2 regions of the Pseudomonas urmiensis genome follow, and region 1 is predicted to be linked to the other one. Evidence: riboswitches for the same ligand, from Rfam matches in the RefSeq annotation. Region 1 holds a riboswitch; the other holds the start of a gene.
The links. A riboswitch is a leader RNA that binds a small molecule or an ion and turns the genes downstream of it on or off. The one in region 1 is predicted to bind cobalamin.
Positions count from the first base shown of each region.

Region 2: linked by a shared signal. The riboswitch ahead of cobW (cobalamin biosynthesis protein CobW) and the one ahead of HU737_RS08175 (ABC transporter substrate-binding protein) in region 1 are both predicted to bind cobalamin.

Region 1 is NZ_JABWRE020000001.1:1,844,972-1,852,373, reverse strand. It holds gene HU737_RS08185 (TonB-dependent receptor) at 1-1,485, shown strand, start outside; gene HU737_RS08180 (acetyltransferase domain-containing protein) at 1,689-2,855, shown strand; cobalamin riboswitch at 2,883-3,083, shown strand; gene HU737_RS08175 (ABC transporter substrate-binding protein) at 3,211-4,224, shown strand; gene HU737_RS08170 (FecCD family ABC transporter permease) at 4,221-5,237, shown strand; gene HU737_RS08165 (ABC transporter ATP-binding protein) at 5,234-6,022, shown strand; gene HU737_RS08160 (pseudoazurin) at 6,040-6,480, shown strand; gene HU737_RS08155 (OprD family porin) at 6,477-7,402, shown strand, end outside.
Region 2 is NZ_JABWRE020000001.1:2,356,059-2,363,460, reverse strand. It holds gene HU737_RS10440 (transporter substrate-binding domain-containing protein) at 1-60, opposite strand, end outside; gene HU737_RS10435 (response regulator transcription factor) at 74-688, opposite strand; gene HU737_RS10430 (DUF1272 domain-containing protein) at 909-1,151, opposite strand; gene cobM (precorrin-4 C(11)-methyltransferase) at 1,218-1,970, opposite strand; gene HU737_RS10420 (cobalamin biosynthesis protein) at 2,001-2,393, opposite strand; gene HU737_RS10415 (CbtA family protein) at 2,411-3,100, opposite strand; gene HU737_RS10410 (CbtB domain-containing protein) at 3,111-3,296, opposite strand; cobalamin riboswitch at 3,396-3,620, opposite strand; cobalamin riboswitch at 3,797-3,996, shown strand; gene cobW (cobalamin biosynthesis protein CobW) at 4,097-5,164, shown strand; gene cobN (cobaltochelatase subunit CobN) at 5,168-7,402, shown strand, end outside.

The sequences.
Region 1 (7,402 bases):
AAACAACAGGGCAACGGTTACGTCGACCGCGGCGACTCGCGCAACCTGGCCCTGAGCGCCGCGCTGCGCTTCGATGCCACGGACGATTTGAGCTTCACCCTCGCCCACGAGCGCGGCGATGCCGAGCCGATGAACTACTTCGGCACGCCATTGATCGACGGTCATTACCGCGACAGCCTGCGCAAGAAAAACTACAACGTGCGCAACGACGTGCTGCGCTACCACGATGAGTGGACCCGCCTGAACACCGAGTGGACCCTCAGCGACAACGTCAGCGCCAGCAACCAGCTGTACTACATCAAGAGCCGTCGACACTGGCGCAATGCCGAGAACTACAACTGGGACGCAGCCCAAGGCCAGCTGCTGCGCAATGGTTTTCTTGAGATCAAGCACAACCAGGAGCAGATCGGCGATCGCCAAAGCTTCACCTTCGACCACTCGCTGTTCGGCCTGGCCAGCAAGACCGTGGTCGGCGCCGAGTACAACAAGATCCGCTTCAAGCTCACCAACAACGCCCCCTACAACGACATCGGCGGCGACTACATCGACCCGTGGGACCCAGCGCCCGGCTGGTTCGACAGCCAAAGCGCGCTGCGCCCGCGCACCCGAAGCACCACCCACACCTTCGCCCTGTTCGCCGAGAACCGCACCCAACTGACCGAGCGCCTGTCGTTGGTCACCGGGATTCGCCGCGACCAGAACCACATCGACCGCGACAACCTGCTCGATGGCAGCCGCAGCGACCGCAGCCTCAATGGCGGCAACTGGCGCGCAGGCTTGGTGTTCGCCGTCACCGACGACCTGTCGCTGTATGGCCAGTACTCCACCAGCGAGGACGGCGTGAACAACCTGGTCAGCCTCAGCCCGACGCAGATGGACTACGACCTGACCAAGTCCAAGCAAACCGAGCTGGGCCTCAAGCAGCGCTTCTGGGACGGCCGCGGTGAGTGGACCTTGGCGGCGTATCACATCGTCAAGAAGAAACTGTTGGTCGACAACCCGATCACCCACCAGCCACAACAGGCTGGCCAGCAAAGTTCGAACGGCCTGGAAGCCAGCGTGGAACTGGCCTTGGCCAACCAATGGCATGTCTCGGCCAACGCCTCGCTGGTGCGCGCCAAGTTCGATGACTTCGATGAAGTGGTCGCAGGGGTGGCGGTGGACCGCAGTGGCAACCGCCCGGACAACGTGCCACGGCGCAGTGCCAATGTGTGGTTGAGCAAAGGCTTTGGGCAGGCGCTGGATGCTGGTGTTGGCCTGCGTTATGTCGATGCGCGGTATGCCGACACGGCCAATAGCAAGCGCATCCCGGGGTATACCGTGGTCGATGCCAATCTGGGCTGGCAGGTGCTGCCGGATGTGCGCCTGGGGCTGCAGCTGAACAACCTGCTCAACCGCGATTATGTGGTGTCGGCGTACAGTGGCGAGCAGTGGTTGCTGGGGGCGCCGCGCTCGTACTTTGCGACGGTGGATTACAGCTTTTGATCGATTGAGGCAGTGCTGACGTCATCGCGGGCAAGCCCGCTCCTACAGAGGGTGCCGTTGGCCCTGTAGGAGCAGGCTTGCCCGCGATAGCGCCTGTCGCATCTCACCAACACCAGACCCGCACAAAAATCCTATCACTCTCAAACCAAATAGTTATAAGATAACGTTTCATTTGATATCCATTCCTGCCTGCGACCCCTCCCATGACAAGCGCCAGCGCCACCCCCACCCTGCTCACCCAGCGCCTGCAAAGCATCGATGCCCTGCGCGGCCTGGTAATCGTGTTCATGCTCCTGGATCACGTGCGTGAAACCTTCTTCCTGCATCGCCAGGTCAGCGACCCCATGGCCATCGACGCCACCGACCCGTCGCTGTTCTTCAGCCGGACCTTGGCTCACCTGTGCGCGCCGGTGTTCGTCCTGCTGACCGGTCTTTCCGCCTGGCTGTATGGCGAAAAATACCAGGGCCGGGGCGATGTCTCGGCGTTCCTGTTCAAGCGTGGGCTGTTCCTGGTGGTGCTGGAGTTCACCCTGGTCAACTTCGCCTGGACCTTCCAGCTGCCACCCAGCGTGATCTACATGCAGGTGATCTGGGCCATTGGCGTGAGCATGATCGCCCTGTCGCTGCTGGTCTGGCTGCCACGCCCTGCCCTGATCGCCCTGGGCGCGGCGATCGTCGCCGGGCACAACCTGCTCGACGGCCTGCACTTCGCGCCAGGGTCGTGGATGCATGTGCCGTGGGCGATCCTGCATGACCGCGGCTGGCTGGAGTTCTCTGACAGCCTGCGCCTGCGCACCTCGTACCCGGTTCTGCCGTGGATCGGGGTAATCGCCCTCGGCTATGGCCTGGGCCCATGGTTCACCCGCGCCAGCGATGCTGGCGAGCGTCAGCACCGGTTGTTGCTGGTCGGTGCGTTGGCCCTGCTGGGCTTTCTCGTGCTGCGCATGCTCAACGGCTATGGCGAAGCGCCGTGGAGCAGCTACCCGACGCTGACGCAAACGCTGATGAGCTTCTTCAACATCACCAAGTACCCACCGTCGCTGTTGTTCCTGACCCTGACCCTGGGCGCCGGCCTGCTGCTGTTGCGTGGTTTCGAGCGCGCCGGGCAGGCACGCTGGATCAGTGTCCTGGCGGTGTTCGGCGCCGCACCGATGTTCTTCTACCTGCTGCACCTGTACGTGCTCAAGCTGCTGTACCTGGCCAGCGTGGCCCTGTTTGGCCTGAACCACGGCGATTACTTCGGCTTCGACAGCATCGGCGCGGTGTGGCTGGCAGCGCTGCTGCTGGCGGTCTCGCTGTACTTGCCAGTGCGCTGGTTCGCCCGGCTCAAGGCGCGCCGGCGCGACATCGCCTGGCTCAAGTACCTGTGAAAAGCGTTTCACCCGGCGGCCTGATGGTCTACCATGCCGCCCGCCGGTTTCCACCACGGAAATAATAGGGAATCCCCGGCCTGCCCTCATGCAGGCCAACTGGAACTGCCCCCGCAACTGTAGGTGCCGAGCCCGCTCCATCGATGCCACTGGATCCGCTGATCCGGGAAGGCTGGAGCCGGGCGCAGACGCACCAGTCAGGAGACCTGCCGGCCTACATATTCCAACCGGCGGGGTGTCCGGGATGGTCATCTCCACCCTTGCCAGGGTGTGGCCTGTTGCCTTGCGCAACGGGCTCGGCGATGCCTGTCCGTGCGTTCATTCCGTGAACTGTTCGATAGGAGATCGCCCCATCATGCTGCCTCGTTTCGCCGCCCTGCTCGCCGGCCTGAGTCTGACCGGCCTGGCCCAAGCCGCCGCCACCCACTACCCGTTGACGGTCGACAACTGTGGCGCACCGCAGACCTTTGCCCAGGCCCCCGAGCGTGCCGTGACCATCGGCCAGGCGGGCACCGAGATGCTCTACGCATTGGGCTTGGGCGAAAAATTGGCCGGCACTTCGCTGTGGTTCAACAATGTCCTGCCTGAGTACAAAGCGCAGAACGACAAGGTCGAGCGCCTGGCTGACAACGACCCAAGCTTCGAGGCCGTGGTCGGCAAGCGCCCGCAACTGGTGGCGGTACAATTCGAGTGGATGGTCGGCGCCCAGGGCGTGGTCGGCACCCGTGAGCAATTTGCCGAGCTGAACATTCCCACCTACCTGTTGCCCTCCGATTGCGAAGGCAAGGACAACCTGGTCGGCGCCGACGGCACCCGCCTGCAACCGTTCCAGATCGACAGCATCTACAAGAGCGTCAGCCAGCTGGCCGAGATCTTCGACGTGCAAGCGCGCGGCAGCGCACTGAATGCCGAACTCAAGGCGCGCCTGGACAACGCCAAGCAGCAGTTGGCCGGCAAGGACCTGTCGCACACCTCGGCGCTGTTCTGGTTCTCCAGTGCCGACCTGGATATCGACCCGTACGTCGCCGGTCGCCAAGGCGTGGCCGACTTCATGCTGCAAACCCTGGGTGTGCGCAATGTGGTCGAGTCCACCGAAGAGTGGCCCACGGTCGGCTGGGAAACCCTGGCCAAGGCCAACCCGACCTGGCTGATCATCGCGCGCATGGACCGTCGCCGCTTCCCAGCCGATGACTACCAGAAAAAACTGGAGTTCTTGCGCAACGACCCGGTCACGCAGAACATGGATGCGGTCAAGCAAGGGCGGATCGTCGTTCTCGACGCCGACGCCATGCAGGCCGGTATTCGCCTGTTCCGTGGCCTGGAAACCCTGTCTAGCGCCTTCGCCTCCGGTAAAGCCGCGCAACCATGATCCGCCTGCTGCCCTACACCGCCCTGGCCCTGGCCGCGCTGGTCGCGGCCCTGTTGGCGGGCATCGCCATCGGTGAGACGCCATTGTCGCCAAGCGTGGTCTATCAGGTGCTGGCCAACCAGTTGTGGAGCGCCGGCTACCCGGTCGACCCGATCGATGCCGGCATCATCTGGAACTATCGCCTCACCCGCACCCTGGTCGCCGCGGCGTGCGGCGCCGGGCTGGCAACCTGCGGGGTGATCCTCCAGGCATTGCTGCGCAACCCGCTGGCCGAACCCTATTTGCTGGGTCTGTCGGCCGGGGCCTCGACCGGCGCGGTGGCAGTCGGCCTGCTCGGTCTGGGCGGTGCGGCGCTGACGATGTCCGGTGGCGCCTTTATCGGCGCCCTCGCCGCCTTTGGCCTGGTCTTGCTGCTGTCGCGTGCCAGTGGCCCCACTAGCAGCAACGCCCAGGTGATTCTTGCCGGTATCGCAGGCTCGCAGCTGTTCAGCGCGCTGACGGCATTTCTCATTACCAAGTCGGCAACCGCTGAACAGGCGCGGGGCATTCTGTTCTGGCTGCTGGGCAACTTAAGCGGTGTGCGCTGGCCTTCGGTGTGGCTGGCGTTGCCAGTCGCCCTGCTGGGGCTGGCGGTGTGCTTGTGGCATCGGCGCGCCTTGGACGCGTTCACCTTCGGCGCCGACTCGGCTGCCTCGCTGGGCGTCCCGGTCCGGCGCACGCAATTGCTGCTGATCAGCTGCGCAGCACTGGTGACCGCAGTGATGGTGTCGATCGTCGGCGCCATCGGCTTTGTCGGGCTGGTCATCCCGCATGCCCTGCGCCTGCTGCTTGGCCCCGGGCATAGCCGCCTGCTGCCAGCCAGTGCCCTGGGCGGGGCGCTGTTTCTGATCAGCGCCGATATCCTTTCGCGCACGCTGATCAGCGGCCAGGTGATCCCGGTGGGCGTGGTCACGGCGCTGATTGGCGCGCCGGTGTTCGCGTTGATTCTGGTCAGCCGCAGGGGGCGCCCATGACGATAATGACAGCCTTGCAGGTGGCGCCGTTGTCCTGCCTGGGCCTCAGTTTGCGCCTGGGCGGGCGCACGGTGCTGCAAGACATCGACCTGGCAGTGATCCCTGGCGAAACCCTGGGCGTGGTCGGCCCCAACGGTTCGGGCAAGTCGACCCTGCTCAAACTTCTGGCCGGCTTGCTCAAACCCAGTAGCGGCACGGTGCAATTGCTTGGCGAGCCCCTGGCGCAGATGCCCCGGCGCCGGGTTGCACAGGGCCTGGCCCTGGTCGAGCAACAAGCCGACACCAGCGACGCCATCAGCGTCTACGATGCCGTGGCCCTCGGCCGCACGCCGTGGTTGTCGGCCCTCGCGCCGTTCTCTAAAGACGACCGCAGCATCGTCGAACAGGCCTTGCTCAACCTCGATGCGCTGCACTTGCGCGAGCGGCTCTGGCATAGCCTGTCGGGTGGTGAGCGTCAGCGCGTGCACATCGCCCGCGCCTTGGCGCAACGACCGCAGGTGCTTTTGCTCGACGAGCCGACCAACCACCTGGATATCCAGCACCAGTTGAGCCTGTTGCAACAGGTGCAGGCGCTGCAGGTAACGACCCTGGTCGCGCTGCACGATCTCAACCAGGCACTGACTTGCGACCGTCTGGCAGTGCTCGACCAGGGCCGTCTGGTCGCGCTTGGCAAGCCACTTGAGGTGCTCACCCCTGAGCGTCTGCTGAGCACCTTTGGCGTGCACGCCCACTACCTCACCGACCCTTACGACGGCGCGCGCATCCTGCGCTTTCGCGCCCCCTGAACCTGGAAGTTCTCGCTATGCTGTTGCGCCCGTTTGCCCTGCTGCTTTCTAGCGCCCTGCTCGCCCCGCAGGCCTTGGCTGAAGTCCATGAAGTGAAAATGCTCAACCGTGGCGCCGACGGCGCAATGGTCTACGAGCCGGACCATCTGCGCATCGCGCCGGGCGACAGCGTGCGCTTCTTGCCTACGCAGAACGGGCACAACGCAGCCAGCATCGCCACCCTGCTGCCCACCGGTGCCGAGCCGTTCAAGAGCAAGCTCAACCAGCCCGTCGAGCAGACCTTCAGGGTACCGGGGCTGTACGGCATCCAGTGCATTCCACACCTGGCCATGGGCATGGTCATGCTGATCCAGGTCGGCGAGCCGACCGGGCATACTCAGTCGCTGCCAGACAACCTCCCCGCCCGCGCCAAAGCCCGCCTGCAGGTGCAACTGGAGAAACTGGAGGCTGGTCAATGAGCCCTTTGCTACGCATGACCCTGGCGCTGCCCTGGCTGGGCATCAGCGCCCTGGCCGCGGCTGAGTCTGCCCAGTCGCAGTCCAACGGCTTTGTCCAAGACAGCACCTGGAGCCTGCTCAACCGCAGCGTGTTCGACCAGCGCGACTACCGTCATGGGGGCAGCAACAGCAGCGCGCGCAACGCCTACAAGCCGCGCAGCGAACGCAACGGTAAAGCCGAGGAATGGGCCTACGGCCTGATGGGCAGCGTGCAGTCCGGCTTCACCCAAGGCCTGATCGGCGTCGGCGTCGATGCCCATGCCTACCTCGGCGTGCAGCTCGACAGCGGCGGCGGCCGCGCCGGCAAAGCGCGCCTGCTGGGCGTGGACAATCAGGGCCACCCGAAGAACGAGTACAGCCGTGGCGGCGCGGCGCTCAAGCTGCGCCTGTCCAACACAGTGCTGTCCTATGGCGAGCAGCGAGTCAAGACGCCCGTTTTCAGCTCCTCGGACAGTCGCCTGCTGCCCGAGACCGCGACCGGACTGTTCCTTACCAGCAACGAGATCGACACCCTCAAGCTGGTCGCCGGGCATTTCACCGAAAGTACCGACCGCAACGCCTCCAGTCACAATCAAGGCTTCGTGGTGAATTATTCCAATGCACGCAAGGGCAACAGCTTCGACCTGGCCGGTGCGGTGTGGAACCCGAGCAGCGCAGTCAGCGCCAGTCTCTACACTTCGCGCTATGAGGACAGCTGGAACCAACACTACCTGGGCAGCACCCTCAGCCATGCCCTGGATGATCGGCGCAGCCTGAGCCTGGATCTCAACCTGTACCGCACCAGCGACACCGGCAAAGCCCTCTCCGGGCAGATTGACAACACCACCTGGAGCCTGGTCTCGCGCTACAACCACGGGCCGCACGGCTTCAGCCTCGGTTGGCA
Region 2 (7,402 bases), 510 kb from region 1:
GGCATGGGCCAGCGTGGCGAGGCTGATCGCCAGCATCATTGCCAGTAGAGCGCCCCTGATCATGTGCGCAGGTTCAGTTGACGTTATTGCGCTTGGCAAGGTCGACCATCTCAACCAGCGATTCGGATTTGAGCTTTTCCATGATCCTTCCGCGGTAGGTACTGATGGTCTTGGCACTGAGGTTCATGCGTTCGCCGATCGACTTGTTGTTTTCGCCTCGGCTCAAACGACGCAGAACTTCCATCTCTCGGTTGGAGAGGCTGCCCAGGCGCACGTTTTCGTTTTCCAGCGAGTTGCTGTTGACCGACATCTGCGGAAAGGTCGAATAACCCTTGACCAGTGCCTTGAGGGCGAACACCAAGGATTCGGTGTCTTCATCCTTGTTGACGAAGGCGGCGATGCCTGCATCCAGGCAGCGGCGTACGTAGAGATCGGCGGGTTGTCCGGTCAGCACCAGAATTTTTGGCGCAGGTTCCAGCAACTGCAAACGCTTGATCACTTCCATGCCGTCCAGGCCCGGCAGGCCGATGTCGAGAATCACCACTTGGGGCGAGAGTTTGCGCGCTTGTTGTACCGCTTCAATGCCGTTGCCGGCCTCACCGATCACCTGGAAACGTTCACGCTCCAGCAACATGCGTACGGCCATCCTTACGGTTGGGTGGTCATCGACCATCAGCACGGTTGTCATTGGGAAACTCCTGTCGGAAATTTAGTCCGTTTCCTGAATCACCCAGGAATACGTCTGTAGGGCCTGCCCGGCAGCGCGCAAGATACGTCGATTCAGAATCCTTGGTAATGGCGAGTATAGGTGCGTTGAAAAAACGCGGAGGGTCTGTTGAAAAAGCCTACAAAAAAGAGCGGTTTTGCACGCCCCGGCAAGCGATTTGGCTCACCGGAGCGTGTAGGGATCAGGCGCAGGCGGGGTGCGGTTTTACGATGCGTTGCGTCGAAGCGGGATTATTACTCAGCGCCGTGCCGACCCGGCTGGGCCTGGCCAGCAGCTGGCCCGAGCAATTTGGGCAGCGCCCCTGAAAACGCTGCTCGGCGCAGGCCTGGCAGAAGGTGCATTCGAATGAGCAAATCAGCGCCTGGGGGCTTTCTGCGGGCAAGTCGACATCGCAGCATTCGCAGTTGGGGCGTAGCTCGAGCATGGGCATGACTCCGGTGGGCGAGAGGTAGACCGCAGTCTGCTACGCCAGCCGCGCGCCTGGCAACGCTCAGTTGCCAGGACGATACAGGTGGGCATGGCCGGCCCGGTACAGGGCCGAGTCGCTGAAGGGGGCATCGCCCAGCACATGGCCAACCAGGATCAGCGCGGTGCGCCGGAAGTCCTTGGCCGAGGCGCGTTCGACGATGTCCTGCAACGTGCCCTGGACCCAGTCCTGATCTGGCCAGGAGGCCCGATGAATCACGGCAATCGGGCAGTCGGGGCCATAGTGCGGCAGCAGCTCGGCGACGATCCGTGGCAAGTGCTTGACGCCCAGGTGAATGGCCAAGGTGCTGCCGTGCCGGGCCAGGTCCGCCAGTTGCTCGCCAGCGGGCATCGGTGAGCGGTCGCCGTAGCGGGTGAGGATCACGGTCTGGGCGACCCCGGGCAAGGTCAGTTCGCAGCCAAGCAGGGCGGCGCTGGCGGCGGTGGCGGTGACGCCCGGGATGATCTGGTAGTCGATGCCCAGCTCGCGCAGGCAGCGGATCTGCTCGCCAATGGCCCCATACAGACTTGGATCGCCGCTGTGCACGCGGGCCACATCCTGGCCTTTGGCATGGGCTGTACGGATGGCGCTGATGATCTGCTCCAAGTGCAGCTCGGCGCTGTTGATCAGTGTTGCGGCGCGGTGGCCTTCGAGCACGGCGGCCGGTACCAAGGAGCCGGCGTAGATGATCACCGGGCACTGGCGGATCAGGCGCTGGCCTTTGACCGTGATCAGTTCCGGGTCGCCGGGGCCGGCGCCGATGAAGTAGACCGTCATGGAAAATCCTTGCAGATGAAATAGGCGCGATTATCGGCCACTGGCGAAGGCGAGGGTAGCGCCGCCGAGAATCTGCCGGGCAAGTACCAGTCGCGCAGCGCCATGGGCCTGGGCAGCCAGGGCCAGGGCGCTACTTTCGGCAACGCCCCAGCAGCCGCTGTGGGTGAAGGCTGCAGCGGAACGATGGGACAGTTGCGCTTCGAAGCGTTGCAGCTGCACGGGGGTGAACACCCGCAAAGGCAGCGCGAGTTGCCTGGCCAAGTCAGCCAGGCCAGCCTCGTCGGCTTTCAGCTCGATGCTGGCGATGCCCTGCACTGCACTCAGCGGCAGTTGCAGCTGTGCCAGGCCTAGGCGCAGCAGGGTTTCAAGGTTCTGCCGCGAGCAGCCCTGGCGACAGCCAAAGCCGGCATACAGCACCGGCAGGGCAGTGGCGCTAGGCATCAGGCCTGGCGGGAGCGGCGGAACAACCAGGCGCTGAGCAGGCCCAGGGCCACCCAGAACGCTGCGTTGGTCAGCCAGGAGGCGATCTTGAACTGGGTTTCCAGCGCCTCAGGGGCGAGGCTTTGATGAACCTCTGGCTGCGGCGCGCCGATCACGTGTGGCACCACCAACAGCAGCACACCCACCAGTTTGAGCAGCCAGTGCTGGGCGAACACGATCAGCGCCAGGCCCGTGGCAGTGGCGGCGGCAGTGCCAATCCACCAGGCCTGGCGCTGGCCAAGATCGGCCGCAGCGGTGCCCGGCAACTCAGGTGGCAGGCCCAGGGTCGGCGCCAGGCAGAACACCGCGAAACCGGCCAGGCCCCACAATGCGCCGGTGCTCACCCGATTGGGTTCGCGCAGGCTATACAGCGCGGCCAGAATCAGCGCGAATCCGACCGCGACCACCAGGTTGCCGCCCGTGGTCGACAGCACGCGCTGCCAGCCATCCTCAGGCGCCCAGGCTTCGGCGCTATGTTCATGAGGTGCGTGCGCTTCGCCGGCATGCTCATGCTGCTCGGCAGGTGCTGCGGTTTCGAAGGTTTCCGCTTGAAGAATCAGCGGGCTGACCCACACGCTTTGCAGCAGGGTCAGCAACAGGGCTGCAAGCAGGCCGCTGAAGCCGGCGGTACGGGCAATGCGCTTGATCATGCGAGGCTACTCAGTGGCAAGGAAAGGCGGCGCTGTGGCGGGTGTCGTGGGCAGCGTTGTGCACCGCTTCGATGTGCGAGAAACCGGCAAAGTAGATCAGGCACAGGCCGAGCAGGCTGGCGCCGGCGGCGATGATCACGCGCTGGCTGAGGCTGATGGGGGTGGCGATACTGTGCTTGGCGCTGGTGATGGGCATGACGCTTTCCTCTGCTTGTTATAGGCAACGGGCAAGCGCGGCAGCCCCGGACGTGATTCGTCCAGGGACATGCGACAGCGCCCGCCCACCGCGGGGTGTTCATTGCTACGTAGGCAGGCCGGTCTCCGGGCTTGCGAGGTGGAGCAGGGCTCCAGCAGAGGCGTCACCTTCCCATGCCAGACAACTCGGCACAGTGGTCAAGACGCTTCCTCGCTTACCGTTGCGGGGGCAGCACCGGCCTTGTCGTGGGCATGGATGAAGAGCCTACGACGCACCGGTTTCCCGTTTCACCCCCGTGGGGGCACCTGAACGCAAGGCGTTAGCAAACCACACCTGAGCTTCAGGCTACAAGCTGTAAGCGATGCGATGGCTGGCAAAGTCGGCTGTTTTTTGGTGTATTGAAGGACGACTGGATGTCGTTTGTTCTGGCCTCATCGCGGGGCAAGCCCGCTCCCACGGGATCTAGGTGCGTATCTACTTGCAGCTTATAGCCGTGATGCGTAGCCTTGCCGCTTCGAGGTTCTGCGCCTGTAGGCGCAGCTAAGACGGGAACGCGGTACAAGCCGCGGCTGCCCCCGCAACTGTAAGCACTGAACAGGATCGACACAGCCACTGCGCCCCGGCGCGGGAAGGCGTCATCCAACCGGCCTGGCGCCGGAGCGGTGCGAGCCAGGAGACCTGCCTCGTAGCGATTTCGACTTTTAATCCGGGCGGGGTGATCCGGTGGCGAACGAGCCTGGCCAATCGGCCTGAGGCTTTCGTCCTGCATGCCCGCGCCATCCTGCCAAGGGCATCGAGACATGAAAACACTGGCCAAGCTTCCCGTCACCATCGTCACCGGCTTCCTCGGCTCGGGCAAGACTACCTTGCTGCGGCACATGCTCGACAACGCCCAAGGCCGGCGCATTGCCGTTATCGTCAACGAATTCGGCGAGCTGGGCATCGACGGCGAGATTCTCAAGCAATGCAGCATTGGCTGCACCGAAGAAGAAGCCAGCGGCCGCGTCTACGAGCTGGCCAACGGCTGCCTGTGCTGCACTGTGCAGGAGGAGTTCTTCCCGGTGATGCGCGAGCTGGTGGCGCGCCGTGGCGACCTTGACCACATTCTCATCGAAACCAGCGGTCTGGCCCTGCCCAAGCCATTGGTGCAAGCCTTCCAGTGGCCAGAAATCCGCAACGCCTGCACGGTCGACGCGGTGATCACGGTGGTCGACAGCCCGGCCGTCGCGGCTGGCACCTTCGCCGCCTACCCAGACCAGGTGGATGCCCAGCGCAAGCTCGACCCCAACCTGGACCACGAATCACCACTGCATGAACTGTTCGCCGACCAGTTGGCCAGCGCCGACCTGGTAGTGCTGAACAAGGCCGACCTGATCGACGCCGAAGGCTTGGCCAAGGTTCGCGCCGAGGTCGCCGAGGAGTTGCCAGCGGCCGTCAAAGTGATCGAGGCGAGCAGTGGTCGTCTGCCACTTGAGGTGCTGTTGGGCGTGGGGGCAGAGTCTGAAGCGCACATCGATGGGCGTCGTACTCACCACGATTCGCACCACGACGACGGCGATCATGACGATCACGACCACGATGCCTTCGATTCCATCTCCATCGACTTGCCCGAGGCTGACGAAAGCCTGCTGCTCGACGCCCTGACCCAACTGGTGGTCGAGTTCGGCATCCTGCGCGCCAAGGGCTTCGCGGCGATCCCCGGCAAGCCGATGCGCCTGCTGATCCAAGGTGTCGGCACCCGTTTCGACAAACACTTCGACCGCGCCTGGCGTGCCGATGAACTGCGCATCACCCGCCTGGTGCTGATTGGCCAGGATTTGCACGCCGCTGAGCTCGAAGCGCGCCTGCGCCAGGCCCTGGGCGCCTGACCCATGCACTTGCTGCGGACCCAGCCCGGCGGCTTCGTGCCGGACGACAGCATCGCCGACCTCGGCCAGACCCCGGCCGAGCTGGTGATTCTCTGCAGCGGTGATTCGCACCTGGCGCTGCTGGCGGACACCGTCGAGCAGTTGCCCGGCGACTACCCCAGCGTGCGCCTGGCCAACCCTATGCAGGTACAGAACCATGCCTCGGTCGATCTGTATGTCGACCAGGTGCTGCGCCACGCCAAGGTGATTCTGCTATCGCTGCACGGTGGGGTGGGTTATTGGCGCTACGGGGTCGAACAGTTGGTCGAGCTGGCCAGTCGCGGCGTGCAACTGATCCTGGTGCCCGGCGATGATCGTCCCGACCCGCAGTTGACCGACCTGAGCACAGTGCCGGCAGCACACGCCGAACGGCTTTGGCACTATTTGCGCCAGGGCGGTAAGGCCAATGCGCTGAACCTGTTCAATTGCCTGGCCAACCTGTGGCTTGGGCGTAATTACTCCTGGGACGAGCCGCAGCCGCTGCCGCGCACCGCGGTCTACCACCCGCACAAGGCCAGTGCCCAGCCAAGCGACTGGTTCGCCGATTGGGACCCGCTCCAGCCGGTGGCGCCGCTGCTGTTTTATCGCTCACATTTGCAGGCGGCCAATACCGCCTTCATTGACGTATTTTGCCAGCGCTTGCAGGCCGCGGGCCTGAATCCGCTACCGATCGCGGTCGCCAGCCTTAAAGAGCGCGGCTGCCTCGATCAGGTCGAGGCCTGGATGGATGAGGTCGAGGCCGAAGTGGTGATCAATACCACCGGTTTCGCCTTGTCCAGCCCCGAGCAGCCCAACCTGCGGCCGTTACGCCGGGATGTGCCGGTGTTGCAAGCCATCTGCGCCCAGGACAACCAGCAGGGCTGGGAAACCAGCGAGCAGGGCCTGGGCGCGCGCGATTTGGCCATGCACATTGCCTTGCCGGAACTCGATGGGCGGATCATCACCCGCCCGGTCAGCTTCAAGGACTTGGCCTGGCGCAGCGAGCGCAGCCAAGCGGATGTGGTCTGCTACCGCGCCCATCCGGAGCGGATGGACTTCGTTGCCGAACTGGCCAGGCGCTGGGTTGAACTGGCGCGCTTGCCCAATGGGCAGAAACGCGTTGCCCTGGTGCTGGCCAACTACCCAACCCGCGACGGGCGCATTGGCAATGGCGTAGGCCTGGATACGCCGGGGGCTGCGCTGAACATCTTGCAGGCGCTGCGGGCCGAGGGCTATCCGCTAGGGGAATTGCCTGAAACGGGCACCGCGCTGATTCATCAGCTGTTGGGCGGTGTCACCAACGACCTGGATCACCTCGACCAACGCCCTTGCGCACAGAGCTTGAGCCTGGCCGATTACCAGCAGGCGTTCGCCCGCTTGCCCGAGGCCAATCAGCAGGCGGTGCTCGAACGTTGGGGGCCACCGGAACAAGACCCCATGTTCCGCAGCGGACGGCTGATGGTAGCGGGTTTGCGTTTCGGCCTGACCTTCGTCGGGATCCAGCCTGCGCGTGGTTATCAGGTCGATCCGAGCGCGGTGTATCACGACCCCGACCTGGTCCCGCCGCACGGCTACCTGGCGTTCCATTTCTGGTTGCGCCATGTCTATGCAGCCGACGCGGTGATCCATGTCGGCAAGCATGGCAACCTCGAATGGCTGCCTGGCAAGGGCGTCGGCTTGTCCGCGCAGTGCTGGCCGGATGCGCTGCTGGGGCCGCTGCCGAACATCTATCCATTCATCGTCAATGACCCGGGTGAGGGCGCCCAGGCCAAGCGCCGGACCCAGGCAGTGATCATCGACCACCTGATGCCGCCGCTGACCCGCGCCGAAACCTATGGCCCGTTGCGTCATTTGGAGCAATTGGCCGACGAATACTACGAAGCCCAGTTGCTCGACCCACGCCGGGCGCGTGAGCTGCAGCGGGACATCCTCGAGTTGCTCAAAGCCAACCACATCGACCGTGAGTTGCAGCTAGAAGGCCAGCTGGATGACGCCGCCGTCTGGTTGCCACGCCTTGACACCTACCTGTGCGACTTGAAGGAGTCGCAGATTCGCGATGGCCTGCATGTGTTCGGCCAGTCGCCCGAGGGGCGTTTGCGCATTGATACCCTGTTGGCGTTGCTGCGGGTCGCCCGAGGCGATGGCAAGGGCGGCAATGCCAGCCTGATCCGCGCCTTGGCCCAAGCCCTGGCGTTGGGCTTCGATCCGCTGGACTGCGAT